DNA from 4 places in the Xenorhabdus aichiensis genome. Region 1 is predicted to be linked to each of the others. Evidence: predicted binding sites of a transcription regulator. Region 1 holds the regulator's gene; each other region holds the start of a gene.

Region 1 (3,188 bases):
TATTTAACTCTGTTTTCATTACTCCAAAGGCAGGTAGATACATATCAATGGCCAAATAGCCGAGCATACTCAGGCCAGCGAGATAAAACATGAATGAAATGGAATTTTTATTTGTTGTCATTGTGTTAATAACTTGATGTGGTAATTGATAAGGAGATATAAAGCTTATTCTATATGGCATGATTTTTACTTGTGAAACGGTAATATTTGCATCATGTTATGAAAAAAATTGAAAGGAATAAATATGTGGTCTGAATACTCGCTGGAAGTTGTTGATGCTGTAGCCAGAACAGGAAGTTTCAGTGCAGCTGCATCAGAGCTTCATCGTGTCCCTTCTGCTATCAGCTATACGGTAAAACAACTCGAAGAATGGTTGGCTGTACCTTTATTTGAGCGTCGTCACCGTGATGTAGAATTAACGGAAGCGGGGGGTATTTTTGTTAAAGAAGCTCGTTCTGTTATCAAAAAAATGCATCACACTCGCCATCAATGTCAGCAGGTGGCTAATGGTTGGCGAGGGCAGTTCAGTATTGCAGTTGATCAAGTTGTAAAACCTGAGCGAACGCTCCAACTTATTCTGGATTTTTATCGACATTTTCCAGATATTGAGTTGTTTATCTATCCTGAAGTTTTTAATGGTGTGTGGGATGCATTGGTGGATGGGCGGGTTGATGTCGCTATTGGCGCCACACGCGCTTCTCCGGTTGGAGAACGATATAGTTTCAGGGATATGGGGTTTATGCCGTGGTTATGTGTTGCCAGCCCTACACATGAACTGGTTTCGATAGCAGAAAAATTGAATGACGACCAGATGCGCGCTTATTCCAGTTTGTGCCTGGAAGATACTTCTCGCAGCCTGCCCAAGCGTGATACATGGGCTTTGGATAATCAACGGCGATTGATTGTGCCTGATTGGGATATTGGGTTGGCTTGCCTGATGGATGGTCTGTGTGTAGGAATGGTGCCCAAGCATCGTGCATTACCACTGATCCGCAGCGGAAAATTGATCGCACTTGAGCTTGAACAACCATTGCCTGATAGCCCATGTTGCTTGGCATGGTCGCAAAAAAGCCATTCACCCGCATTAAGCTGGTTGCTTGATTATCTCGGAGATAGTGAAACACTTAATGCTGAATGGCTGCAGGAGAACTGATCGTCAACGGCGATAATCGATGAAAGGCCCATCTGCAACAGATCGACGCTCAACAAGACGCGGGTGGACTTCGATAGTTTGTGCATCTTCACGCTTATTGATGATCCTGTCCAGTAACGCCGAGAAGGCCATCTGCCCCAGACGTTCTTTAGGTTGGTGGATGGTTGTCAGCGCTGGCGTGAAGTAGCGTGCGTTACGAATATTGTCATAACCAATGATGGAAATATCTTGAGGGACACGTAAGCCTAGCTCATCGGCTGCACAGATTGCCCCCATTGCCATCACATCGCCACCACAGAAAACGGCTGTGGGGCGATTTTTCTGGTTCAGGATCTTATACATAGCTTGATAGCCAGATTCAGGCTCAAAATCGCCCTGCTCAATCCACTCATTTCGAATGGCAATATTTGCCTCTTTCAGTGCCTTGAGAAAACCTTGATGACGCCCGCCACCTGTATTTCTTGCTAGTGGCCCAGGAATGGAAGCAATATCACGGTGACCGCGTTCAATAAGATAGCGACCGGCCAAATAACCACCATGGAAGGCGTTATCGATAATCGCATCGGTGAAATCTCCTCTAGATTCGCCCCAGTCCATGACTACCATGGGAATATTGCGATAATCTTCCAACATGCCCAAAAGTTGTTCAGGATATTCTGAACACATTACCAGTAAACCATCCACACGCTTTTGAGCGAGCATTGCGAGATAAGCTTTCTGCTTGTCGAGATTGTTGTGAGAATTGCATAAAATCAACGTATAACCTTTGCTATAGCAGCTATTTTCAACGGATTCTATGATTTCGGCAAAATAAGGTGCCTCGCTTGAAGTTGCCAGTAATCCAATGGATTTGGTGTGGTTAACCTTCAAACTACGGGCTACGGCGCTGGGAGAATAGTTTAGTTCTTTAATGGCAGCCCAAACTGCGATTTTTGTATCTTCGGCGACGAAACGGGTTTTATTGATAACATGGGATACGGTTGTGGTTGAAACACCAGCGCGTTTAGCCACATCTTTAATCGTTGCCATGATAAAAAAGACTCCTGACCTTATGGTCTAAATTTATAGATCTTTGTTAATCGTTTGCCAGTATATTTATATATAGGATGAAGGCTGGCAATAACTTAGCGATAAACCTTGAATTTTGTCTGATCTAGCTCAAAAGTGAAAGTAATAATCGATGCTATAAAGTATATGCACTAAATGTCAAATGATGTTTTTTATGTAATAGGGTGAGTAATCATTCAAAATTTATGGTGTTGCGGCACCTTAATTTTCACATTGAGGATGTTTATGGATACAGATCTGAAGTTGGGATTATTGACTGCCAGTAGCGCATTAGTAATGATTGTTATTCTAGCAAGTCTTTGCCTAGTCTAGAAAAAAATTGAAGTGTAACGTTGCCTGCTTTTGTTTGCTTTAAGGGTAAACTTTCGTTATCCAAGACTTATGGAATCGGGAAAGTCTACCCTTTACTATTTCAAACTGGTTTGAGCGTTTATCTCATTAAGCCAGATTTTCTTCAACAAATTTCCAGTTGACCAGAGCCCAGAAATGCTCCAGATATTGAGGGCGCGCATTACGGTAATCGATGTAATATGCGTGTTCCCAAACATCAACTGTCAATACAGGTTTATCTTCACCAGTCAGTGGAGTTGCGGCATTGGAAGTATTGACGATAGCTACGCTGCCGTCAGCTTTCTTGACTAGCCATGTCCAACCAGAACCAAAATTTTTCAGGGCAGCATCAGTAAACTGCTGCTTGAATTCAGCAAAAGAGCCGAAAGCACTGTTAATAGCGTCTGCCACTTTTCCAGTTGGTTCACCACCACCGTTTGGTGACAGGCTATTCCAGTAGAAAGTATGATTCCAGACTTGTGCTGCGTTATTGAAGATGCCGCCTTCGGATGTCTTGATGATTTCTTCCAGTGATTTTCCGGCAAATTCGGTATCTTTAATCAGATTGTTCAGGTTCACAACGTAGGCGTTATGATGTTTGCCGTAATGATATTCCAGAGTTTCTGCTGAAATGTGT
Region 2 (3,188 bases), on a different contig from region 1:
TCACGGCTAACGTCACCATCGATATGGTCAGGTTAGCCGTATTGACTTCAGCCCCAGCGGCTGGACGCAAACCCGCCATATCTGCTGCAACCCCTGCCAACTCCAGACCAATGACAGCAACAATTGCCCCCATTGCCGCTGGCGGAAATATCACATTGATCCAGCCCCGCCCTGCAATTTTGACAATCAACGAAACCAGACAAAACAACAGTCCACAAACAATAAACCCACCCAGAGCCAGTTCATAGCCCAGAGGCAACAACAAAAGTACCGGCGAAATAAATGCAAAACTGGAGCCTAAATAAGCCGGAATTTTCCCTTTACAGATAAATAGATACAGCAATGTTCCAATACCATTGAACAGCAGAATGGTGGCAGGATTCACTTTAAATAAGATGGGAACCAAAACAGTTGCACCAAACATGGCAAACAAGTGCTGTAAACTCAAGGGAATGGTCTGTATCAGTGATGGCCTTTCGTCTACCCCAATAGTACGGCGGGTCATTATTTATATCCTCTATGTTACCTTGCTAGAAACCAAAAAAAGCCGGCTTTTCAGCCGGCTAAATGTTATTTAGTACCGAATATCTTATCGCCCGCATCCCCCAGGCCAGGAACAATATATCCATGCTCATTCAGACATTCGTCAATCGAGGCAGTATACAGTTCGACATCAGGATGGGCCTTCGCCAGTGCGGCAACCCCTTCTGGCGCAGCAACCAAAACCAATACCTTAATCACAGGGCATCCTGCCTTTTTCAGCAGATCAATCGTAGCAATCATAGAACCGCCGGTCGCCAGCATCGGATCAACAACCAAAGCCATGCGCTCACTAATATCAGAAACCAGTTTCTGAAAATAAGGTACAGGTTCGAACGTTTCTTCGTCACGATAAACACCGACAACACTGATCCGAGCACTTGGAATATTTTCCAATACGCCATCCATCATACCCAAACCGGCACGCAGGATAGGAACCACGGTAATTTTCTTCCCTTTAATCTGGTCTATCTCTACCGGACCACACCATCCTTCAATGGTCACTTTTTCTACTTCTAAATCAGCAGTTGCTTCATATGTCAGAAGACTACCCACTTCTGAGGCCAATTCACGAAAGCGCTTAGTGCTTATATCATGAGCTCGCATCAGGCCGAGTTTATGTTTAACTAATGGGTGTTGAACTTCAACGATCTTCATGAATTTCTCCTACTGTATATAGCCGGCAGATAAAAAAATCGCGGGATTATACCTCCTTTTCGACACCGAGCCACTATCAATCCATTGATTTTTATCAAGCATAAGCATTTTTCCTTTTATTTTTGTCTGGCAGGAAACCTGCATAAAGCTATCGCAAACGTTTGCTTAGACTGTTAGAATTGCCGCCGTTCTGTTTTATTCATTCAAATGCAACCGCCTGGGGGCTACGCAGTGACCAACAAAACCTCTCTTAGCTATAAAGATGCTGGTGTCGATATTGATGCTGGCAATACCTTAGTCAATCGTATCAAAGGTGTCGTGAAACAAACCCGTCGCCCTGAAGTGATGGGGGGATTAGGCGGTTTCGGGGCACTATGTGCGCTGCCACAGAAATATCGTGAACCTATCTTAGTTTCCGGTACAGATGGCGTTGGCACCAAGCTGCGTCTGGCTATGGATCTGAAACGCCACGATACCATCGGGGTTGATTTGGTCGCCATGTGTGTCAATGATCTGGTTGTTCAGGGAGCCGAACCACTTTTCTTCCTTGATTACTATGCAACAGGCAAACTGGATGTTGATACCGCAGCCAGTGTCATTACTGGTATTGCCGAAGGTTGCAAACAGTCTGGCTGTGCCCTGGTCGGTGGTGAAACCGCCGAGATGCCGGGCATGTATCATGGCGAAGATTACGATGTGGCAGGTTTCTGTGTCGGCGTAGTGGAAAAATCAGAGATCATTGATGGCAGCCAAGTTCAAGTGGGTGATGCGCTAATTGCACTGGCATCCAGTGGACCACATTCCAATGGTTATTCATTGATCCGTAAAATCCTTGACGTTAGCCAGACCAATCCGGAAACAACAGAGCTTGAAGGCAAATCGCTGGCAGATCATTTGCTCATCCCAACCCGAATTTATGTCAAGCCTGTTCTTGAACTGATTGAACAGTTCGAGATCCACGCCATTGCCCATCTGACTGGCGGCGGCTTCTGGGAAAATATTCCCCGCGTTCTACCGGAAAATATGCAGGCCAGAATCAATGCCTCCAGTTGGCAATGGCCAGCTATCTTTACGTGGTTGCAGCAGGCAGGCAATGTCAGCAATCACGAGATGTATCGCACATTTAACTGCGGAGTAGGCATGATCATCGCTCTGCCACAATCTCAGGTAGAACAAGCGGTTGAATGGCTGAACGCGGCAGGTGAAAACGCTTGGCAGATTGGTACTATTACCGAATTTGACACCAATACTGAACTGAACACCAACGAGCAACAAGTTATCATCAGCGAATGAAAACCATGAAAAAAATTGTCGTCTTGGTTTCCGGTAATGGCAGCAATCTTCAATCCATTATAGACGCCAGCCAGCAAAACCGGATTAATGGGCATATCTGTGCGGTATTCAGTAATAACGCCAATGCCTATGGCCTGCAACGTGCAGAACAAGCAGATATTCCCGCCCATTTCCTCAATCCGCAAGCGTTCCCAGATCGCACTGCTTATGATTGCGCCCTGCTCACAGCCATTGATCAATATCAGCCAGATTTAGTGGTTTTAGCGGGCTACATGAGAATACTATCGCCTGATTTTGTGCAGCACTACCGTGGGCGCATGCTCAATATACATCCTTCTCTGCTGCCCAAATACCCCGGCCTGCATACTCACCGCAAAGCCATTGAGAATGGTGATCAAGAACATGGCACTTCCGTCCATTTTGTTACCGAAGAGCTTGACGGTGGTCCCGTTATTTTACAGGCTAAGGTGCCGATTTTTGGGGAAGATCAGGAAGAGGATGTTATCGGGAGAGTTCAGGCTCAAGAGCATGATATCTATCCGCTGGTCATTGGCTGGTTCTTAGATGGGCGCCTGAGCATGAGCGATAATATAGCAATACTGGATGGCAAAGCACTGCCACAGCAGGGTTACGCCTCAGAATAATCTATATTGCTAGACCGCAAACTTACAGCATTGTGTTAAGACGAAACGTGTTAA
Region 3 (3,188 bases), on a different contig from region 1:
TGTAATCAAAGCGGTATCGGTGAACATATCGTGGCTATGACGAACGATCCCAGGAGCACAGGCATACAGTGCAAAGGCGATCCATATGCGACTATTGGTGAAATTCTGTACATCAAATGCACGGCGAGCCAGAAGAATGAAGAATGAAAAATTAATTATGGAGAAAAATAAAGTGGCTGTTCTTGCGGCGTCATACATAGGCAGCCATTGAGACAATAAATGAGTAAATGTAGTGGCTGTCCAATAATATAGCGGGGGCTTTTCCATGAAAGGTTCACCGGCATTGATGGGGACTAGCCAATTACCTGTTTCATACATTGTCTGGATCATACCAAAACTATAATTTTCATCCTGTTTCCAAGGAGTATGACTATAAATTCCCGGCAATAGATAAAGTAACATGAATGCCACAAATAGGAATAATGCCTTGATATCTGTGTTCGAAAATCTATGAATATTATTCATCATTAATTACCAAAGTTAAGAAATATAAATTAATTAAATTGAACGGCTATTCAGTGTTTAAATGTCAAATATTAGACAATAATGGATTCGATGGATTAATGCAATAGTGTTTTATATTATTTAGTTTGATGTTTTGTGCGTATATAGAATGGTTTTATGATAAGAGAATATTGTTTCTTATTGAATTTATTGCAAATAATTTTCATTTATAACTATTACTCAAGATAATAGTTGTTATAGTGTATTTTTCTTGTTGAGGTTTTATTGAAATAAATCTCATTGAGAGATGAAGTTAATATTATATTTGCATATTATTCTATATAAATTATTGTTGTAAATAGAAAGTTGGTCATATTTGTATTTTTTATATTAAACTAATTTCTTTAATAATAAATAATATTATTTATATTAATATGTGTATAATCAATGTTATCTATAATAAGTAAAGTTATTTTTTAAAGTTACCCATATTTTAATAATATTAATCTATATTTTGTTTTTTTAATTAATATTCAAATTATGCTTATGATATATTTATATATTTATATATTTATATATTTATATATTTATATATTTATATATTTATATATTTATATATTTATATGAAAGAGTGTTTTTCGATTAAATATGAATTTTGACAAAATTGTGGGCGATTTTTTCTGGTTTTTAGGCTATGTTTAATAGCTAGTTTAGCTCTTTAAAAGTTGGTAGAGTTTTAGGCTCTTAAAAAGAGATTTTAAAACAAATAGATACTTTTAGAGTGTTCTCCGTACATACGGAGATAAACCTCATTAAAAATTAATGATATAGAGTACGTTCGAGTGTTCTCCGTACATACGGAGATAAACCGATCCCGCGCAGCGTTTCCTGATGATGCAATCCGTGTTCTCCGTACATACGGAGATAAACCGGTTAATTGCCGCCGAAGGTTTTGACGCATTACGTGTTCTCCGTACATACGGAGATAAACCGATTTGGGTATTGTCGGTTTTAAGAATCGATATGTGTTCTCCGTACATACGGAGATTACCCACAACAAATTTTATGATTATCTCTTGATTCTCATCCCTTATTCACTGGATAATCATTCGCCTCAAATTCTCTCTCCATTTTTTTACCTGAAAAGCCAAACGATTGCGTATAGAAGTGGCTGCACTAATGAGTACAGCACTGATTTTAAATATCTTATGACGTAATCGTTTTCGTTGGGTGGAGTGGAGAGCGATAGCGTTAAAAATTCAACATAATGGCAGGGGAAAGACATGTCTGGCATGCAGGCACCAACTCAATGCAAACTCGATAAGTATTTTAAGATTACTGAACGCGGAACGACGGTACGTCAGGAAATTTTGGCTGGATTGACGACATTTCTGGCGATGGTCTATTCCGTTATCGTTGTGCCGGGCATGCTGGGGCAAGCCGGATTTCCTCATACAGCGGTCTTTATTTCTGTATGTTTGGTGACGGGTATTGGCTCATTATTGATGGGATTGTGGGTTAACCTGCCGATGGCGATTGGCTGTGCAATCTCGCTGACCGCATTTACGGCGTTTAGTCTGGTTTTAGGCCAGCAGGTGAGTATTCCCGTGGCGCTGGGTGCCGTTTTCCTGATGGGATGCCTGTTTACGGTGATTTCAGTGACGGGGATTCGGGCTTGGATCTTGCGCAATATGCCAATGGGAATTGCTCATGGAACCGGTATTGGTATCGGGTTGTTTCTGTTGCTGATTGCGGCAAATGGTGTGGGGATGGTGATTAAAAACCCTCATGCCGGTTTACCGGTTGCTTTTGGCTCATTGACTGCATTTCCCGTGATAATGGCACTATTAGGCCTGGCGGCGATTATTGGTCTGGAAAGGAAGAAAGTACCCGGTGGTATTTTGTTGGTCATTATCGTCATCTCAATTATTGGCCTGATTTTCGATCCCGCAGTGAAATATCAAGGATTGTTTAAACTGCCAACGCTGGGAGAAGATGGGCTGTCTCTGATGTTTAGCATGGATATTATGGGGGCTTTGCAGCCGGTGGTGTTGCCGAGTGTCTTGGCGTTGGTGATGACAGCGATATTTGATGCTACAGGGACAATTCGAGCCGTAGCAGGGCAAGCTAACCTGTTGGATAAAGGCGGCCAGATTATCAATGGAGGCAAAGCACTGACGGCCGATTCCGTAAGCAGTATCTTTGCAGGCGCGATTGGGTCTTCTCCCGCTGCTGTCTATATTGAATCCGCTGCGGGTACTGCCGCTGGAGGTAAGACAGGTTTAACCGCAGCGGTTGTGGGTATTCTGTTCCTGCTGATTTTATTCCTTTCTCCGTTGTCGTACCTGGTTCCGGCCTATGCGACAGCTCCCGCTTTGATGTATGTCGGGCTACTGATGTTGAGCAACGTACGGAAGCTGAATTTCGATGATTCTGTCGAGGCTATGTCAGGATTACTGTGTGCGGTGTTTATTGTACTGACTTGTAATATCGTCACCGGTATCATGCTAGGGTTCAGTGCGTTGGTTGTCGGGCGAGTTTTCTCTGGTGAATGGCGTAAACTGAATATCGGTACGGTGATCATTGCTATCGTGCTAGTGATATTTTATGCCGGAAATTGGGCTATCTAAACAAAAAAATCATGCGCAGACGGTCAAGGTTTGCGCATACTTCCTCCCGTCGGATAAATTTTAAAACGTGTTAATTTTTCAGCACACTCCCGCCGATAAGTATAAAATAGACTA
Region 4 (3,188 bases), on a different contig from region 1:
GATAAATTAATCTCAATGGGAGATGTGTTGTTTAAGGGCAGTATTGGCCGTACGGATTTTCCGGGTGGTAATTATGATGATTTGATTCAATCCATTAAAGAAAAAGTAATTCCATTAGGTGATGATTTCCACTTTATTCCCGGACATGGGCCGATGTCAACATTGGGTCATGAACGTAAAACTAATCCATTCCTGCAAGATTGATTGATGCGTTTTTAATTGTTCGGAAGATAAAAGCCGCTTTTTCAGCGGCTTTGTGATTGAGGGAGATCTTGGTACTCAGAAAAACTAGAGTACTGCAACAATAGCTTCACACAGAGGAACCATGTTCTCCAGTGTTAAGCCCGCTACGTTAATGCGCCCAGAGCTGACCGCATAAATACCGAATTCTTCACGCAGACGGTCAACTTGTTCTTTAGTCAGACCGCTGAATGAAAACATACCATTTTGGCTAATAATAAAGCTAAAGTCTTGTTTCGCACCCTTTTCCTGCAAGGTGTTCACAAACAGCTGGCGCATACGACGAATGCGTTCACGCATAGTCGCCAGTTCTTGGATCCATTCTGCTTTCAGTTCGTCATTGGACAGAATTGTAGTAACAACAGAAGCGCCGTGTGCTGGTGGGTTAGAGTAGTTAGTACGAACAATAGATTTCGCCTGACTGAATGCTCTTTCTGCGGTATCGCTGTCAGTTGCAACGATGGTGCAGGCACCTACACGCTCATTGTACAGGCCAAAGTTTTTGGAGTAAGAGCTGGCAACGATCAGTTCATTATGGTTTTTGGTAAAAATACGCAGGCCTTCTGCATCTTCATCCAAACTTCTGGCAAAACCCTGATAAGCGAAATCAAACACGGGCAGCCAGCCGTTTGCCGCAGATAAATCTGCCAGTTTCTGCCACTGTTCAGCCGTTGGATCGATACCGGTTGGGTTATGACAGCAACCGTGAAGCAGAACAACATCACCCGCTTGAGCTTCAGACAGGCTAGCCAGCATGCCATCAAAATCCAGAGCGTGTTTTTCTGCATTGTAATATTGGTACTCGCGGATTTCTAACCCAGCGCTAGAGAAAACGCCTTTATGGTTTGGCCATGTTGGATTACTGATCCAGACACGTTTTGCATTGGTCTGTTTAGCAATAAAATCAGCAGCAGTGCGTAGTGCACCGGTTCCGCCTGGGCTTTGTACCGTACGGGCACGTTTGTCAGTAATGATAGCGCTGGTGTTGCCGAAGAGCAGTTCCTGAGTGACGCGGCCAAATTCAGGTAACCCACTAATCGCCAGATAATTTTTGGTGGTTTCGTTTTCCAGCAGGAACTTTTCTGCTTTTTTAACGGTGGTCAGGACAGGGGTTTTACCAGTTTCGTCTTTGTAAACACCGATACCCAGATTGATTTTATTTTCACGAGGATCAGCTTTAAAGCTATCCGCTAAACCAAGAATAGGGTCGGCAGGTGCTGCTGTAATTTTTTCAAACATTTTTTTGATTCCAAGACTCGGAGAGTTAAGCCCAAAAAATAAGTTATACACCGCTCAGGGTAACCTCAAGGCACTCGTTTGCCAACAATTTGTAGCAAAAAGAAGACAATCTTGTGAAGTAGTTTACGGAGTGAAGAAAATGTCATAAAAAACAGTAAAGTAAAACGTAAAAAAGCAGCGCCTAAGCGCTGCTTTTCAGAGATGGTTCTGTTTAACTTTGAGCTAAACAATTCATCAACTGTAATTAGAACTGGTAAGTCAGACCTACACCGAATACGTTGTCAGTGCTGATACCTGCGTCTCTAGTGAACTCATTTTTGTTCAACAGGTTGATTTTGTAATCAACGAAAGTAGACAGGTTTTTGTTGAAGTAGTAGTAAGTACCGATAGAAACGTATTTCATCAGGTCGTGGTTGCTAGAGTATTTTTTACCATTTGAATTGTCAATACCAGCATCATCATTCAGGTCTTTACCTTTAGACTGAACATAAGCCAGAGATGGTTTCAGACCGAAGTCAGAGAAATAATACTGGGCAACTAATTCAACGTTCTGAGTTTTGTTAGCGATGTTTTTGCCGAGCGTGCTTTTATCTGCGCCAAATCTGGTCATGTTACGGGTTTCACCGTACAAAGCTGCCAGATAAACGTTATTGGCATCATATTTTGCACCGATATCCCATGCTTCAGCACGTTTACCTGATGCTTCAGAGACTTTCTGGTCTTTAGCACGCGCAGAGTTTGAATAACCAGCACCCAGAGTGATACCGTAACCGACATCATAAGAAGTAGACAGACCGTAGCCATCACCGTTAGCTTCTAAACGCTTACGCTCGTTGATGGTATTTTCGTGGTTTTTGGTTTGATATTGCAGAGCAAAGTTCAGGCCATCAACCAGACCGAAGAAGTCATTGTTACGATAAGTTAACAGGCCAGTAGAACGACCGGTCATGTAGTTGTCAGTTTGAGCCATGGAATCGCCACCAAACAGAGGCAGAACGTCAGTCCATGCAGCAGTATCATAAACTACACCGTAGTTACGGCCGTAATCCAGTGAACCATAGTTGGCAAATTTCAGACCAGCGTACGCCAGACGAGTTTTATAAGTGCTGCCTGATGCTTCGGTGTTGTTAGATTTCCATTCGGTTTCATAACGACCAAAGCCAGTCAGCTGATCATTGATCTGAGTTTCGCCTTTAACGCCCAGACGTGCACGGGAATCATCACCATGTTCTTTGTCTGCTTTGTAGTCTTTAGACTTACCGAACATATGACGAACGTCTACTTTACCGTAAACGTCGATTTTGTTGCCGTCTTTGTTATAGACTTCAGCCGCGTTAGCTGTACCAGCGACCAGCAGAGCTGGGATTACCACTGCAAGAAGATTGCGTTTCATTATTATTACCCTCATTGGTGTTATGTTGACACCGGCCACTACCAGAAATAGAACACTAAAAATTTTTGGAACTATTTATGGACATTGAGTGTCTTATTAGTCGGCGACCAGTGTTCCATTGGTAATGAATTTTATCTACCCTCAAAATGCTACAAAATCGAATAATTGGTAACAATTTGTAAATAGATATTTCAAAATGTAAATTTTAGGGAACTTTTTTCGTATGGTTTGAACCATAAAATGAAAAAAGCCAACTTTCGTTGGCTTTTCAATGGATTAATTTTTGCCCAATTATTGAGCTGATTCATTAGAAACT

The links. Region 1 encodes PurR, which represses purine synthesis genes. Its sites were predicted from a motif close to CANGCAAACGTTTGCNTG; they were not measured.
Region 2: purM (phosphoribosylformylglycinamidine cyclo-ligase) is a predicted target of PurR. The motif match lies at 1,348-1,365, and genes of this name have one in related genera.
Region 3: PSI22_RS13555 (NCS2 family permease) is a predicted target of PurR. The motif match lies at 1,655-1,672, and genes of this name have one in related genera.
Region 4: PSI22_RS08435 (amino acid aminotransferase) is a predicted target of PurR. The motif match lies at 1,547-1,564, and genes of this name have one in related genera.

Annotation. Positions count from the first base shown of each region.
Region 1 is NZ_JAQRFO010000009.1:32,767-35,954, reverse strand. It holds gene punC (purine nucleoside transporter PunC) at 1-121, opposite strand, end outside; gene punR (DNA-binding transcriptional activator PunR) at 245-1,153, shown strand; gene purR (HTH-type transcriptional repressor PurR) at 1,157-2,182, opposite strand; gene sodB (superoxide dismutase [Fe]) at 2,660-3,188, opposite strand, start outside.
Region 2 is NZ_JAQRFO010000018.1:25,108-28,295, forward strand. It holds partial or broken gene uraA (uracil permease) at 1-505, opposite strand, end outside; gene upp (uracil phosphoribosyltransferase) at 571-1,197, opposite strand; gene purM (phosphoribosylformylglycinamidine cyclo-ligase) at 1,429-2,490, shown strand; gene purN (phosphoribosylglycinamide formyltransferase) at 2,496-3,134, shown strand.
Region 3 is NZ_JAQRFO010000029.1:27,524-30,711, reverse strand. It holds gene PSI22_RS13560 (ArnT family glycosyltransferase) at 1-27, opposite strand, end outside; gene PSI22_RS13555 (NCS2 family permease) at 1,728-3,074, shown strand.
Region 4 is NZ_JAQRFO010000014.1:32,684-35,871, reverse strand. It holds gene PSI22_RS08440 (MBL fold metallo-hydrolase) at 1-204, shown strand, start outside; gene PSI22_RS08435 (amino acid aminotransferase) at 289-1,479, opposite strand; gene PSI22_RS08430 (porin) at 1,724-2,872, opposite strand; gene asnS (asparagine--tRNA ligase) at 3,180-3,188, opposite strand, start outside.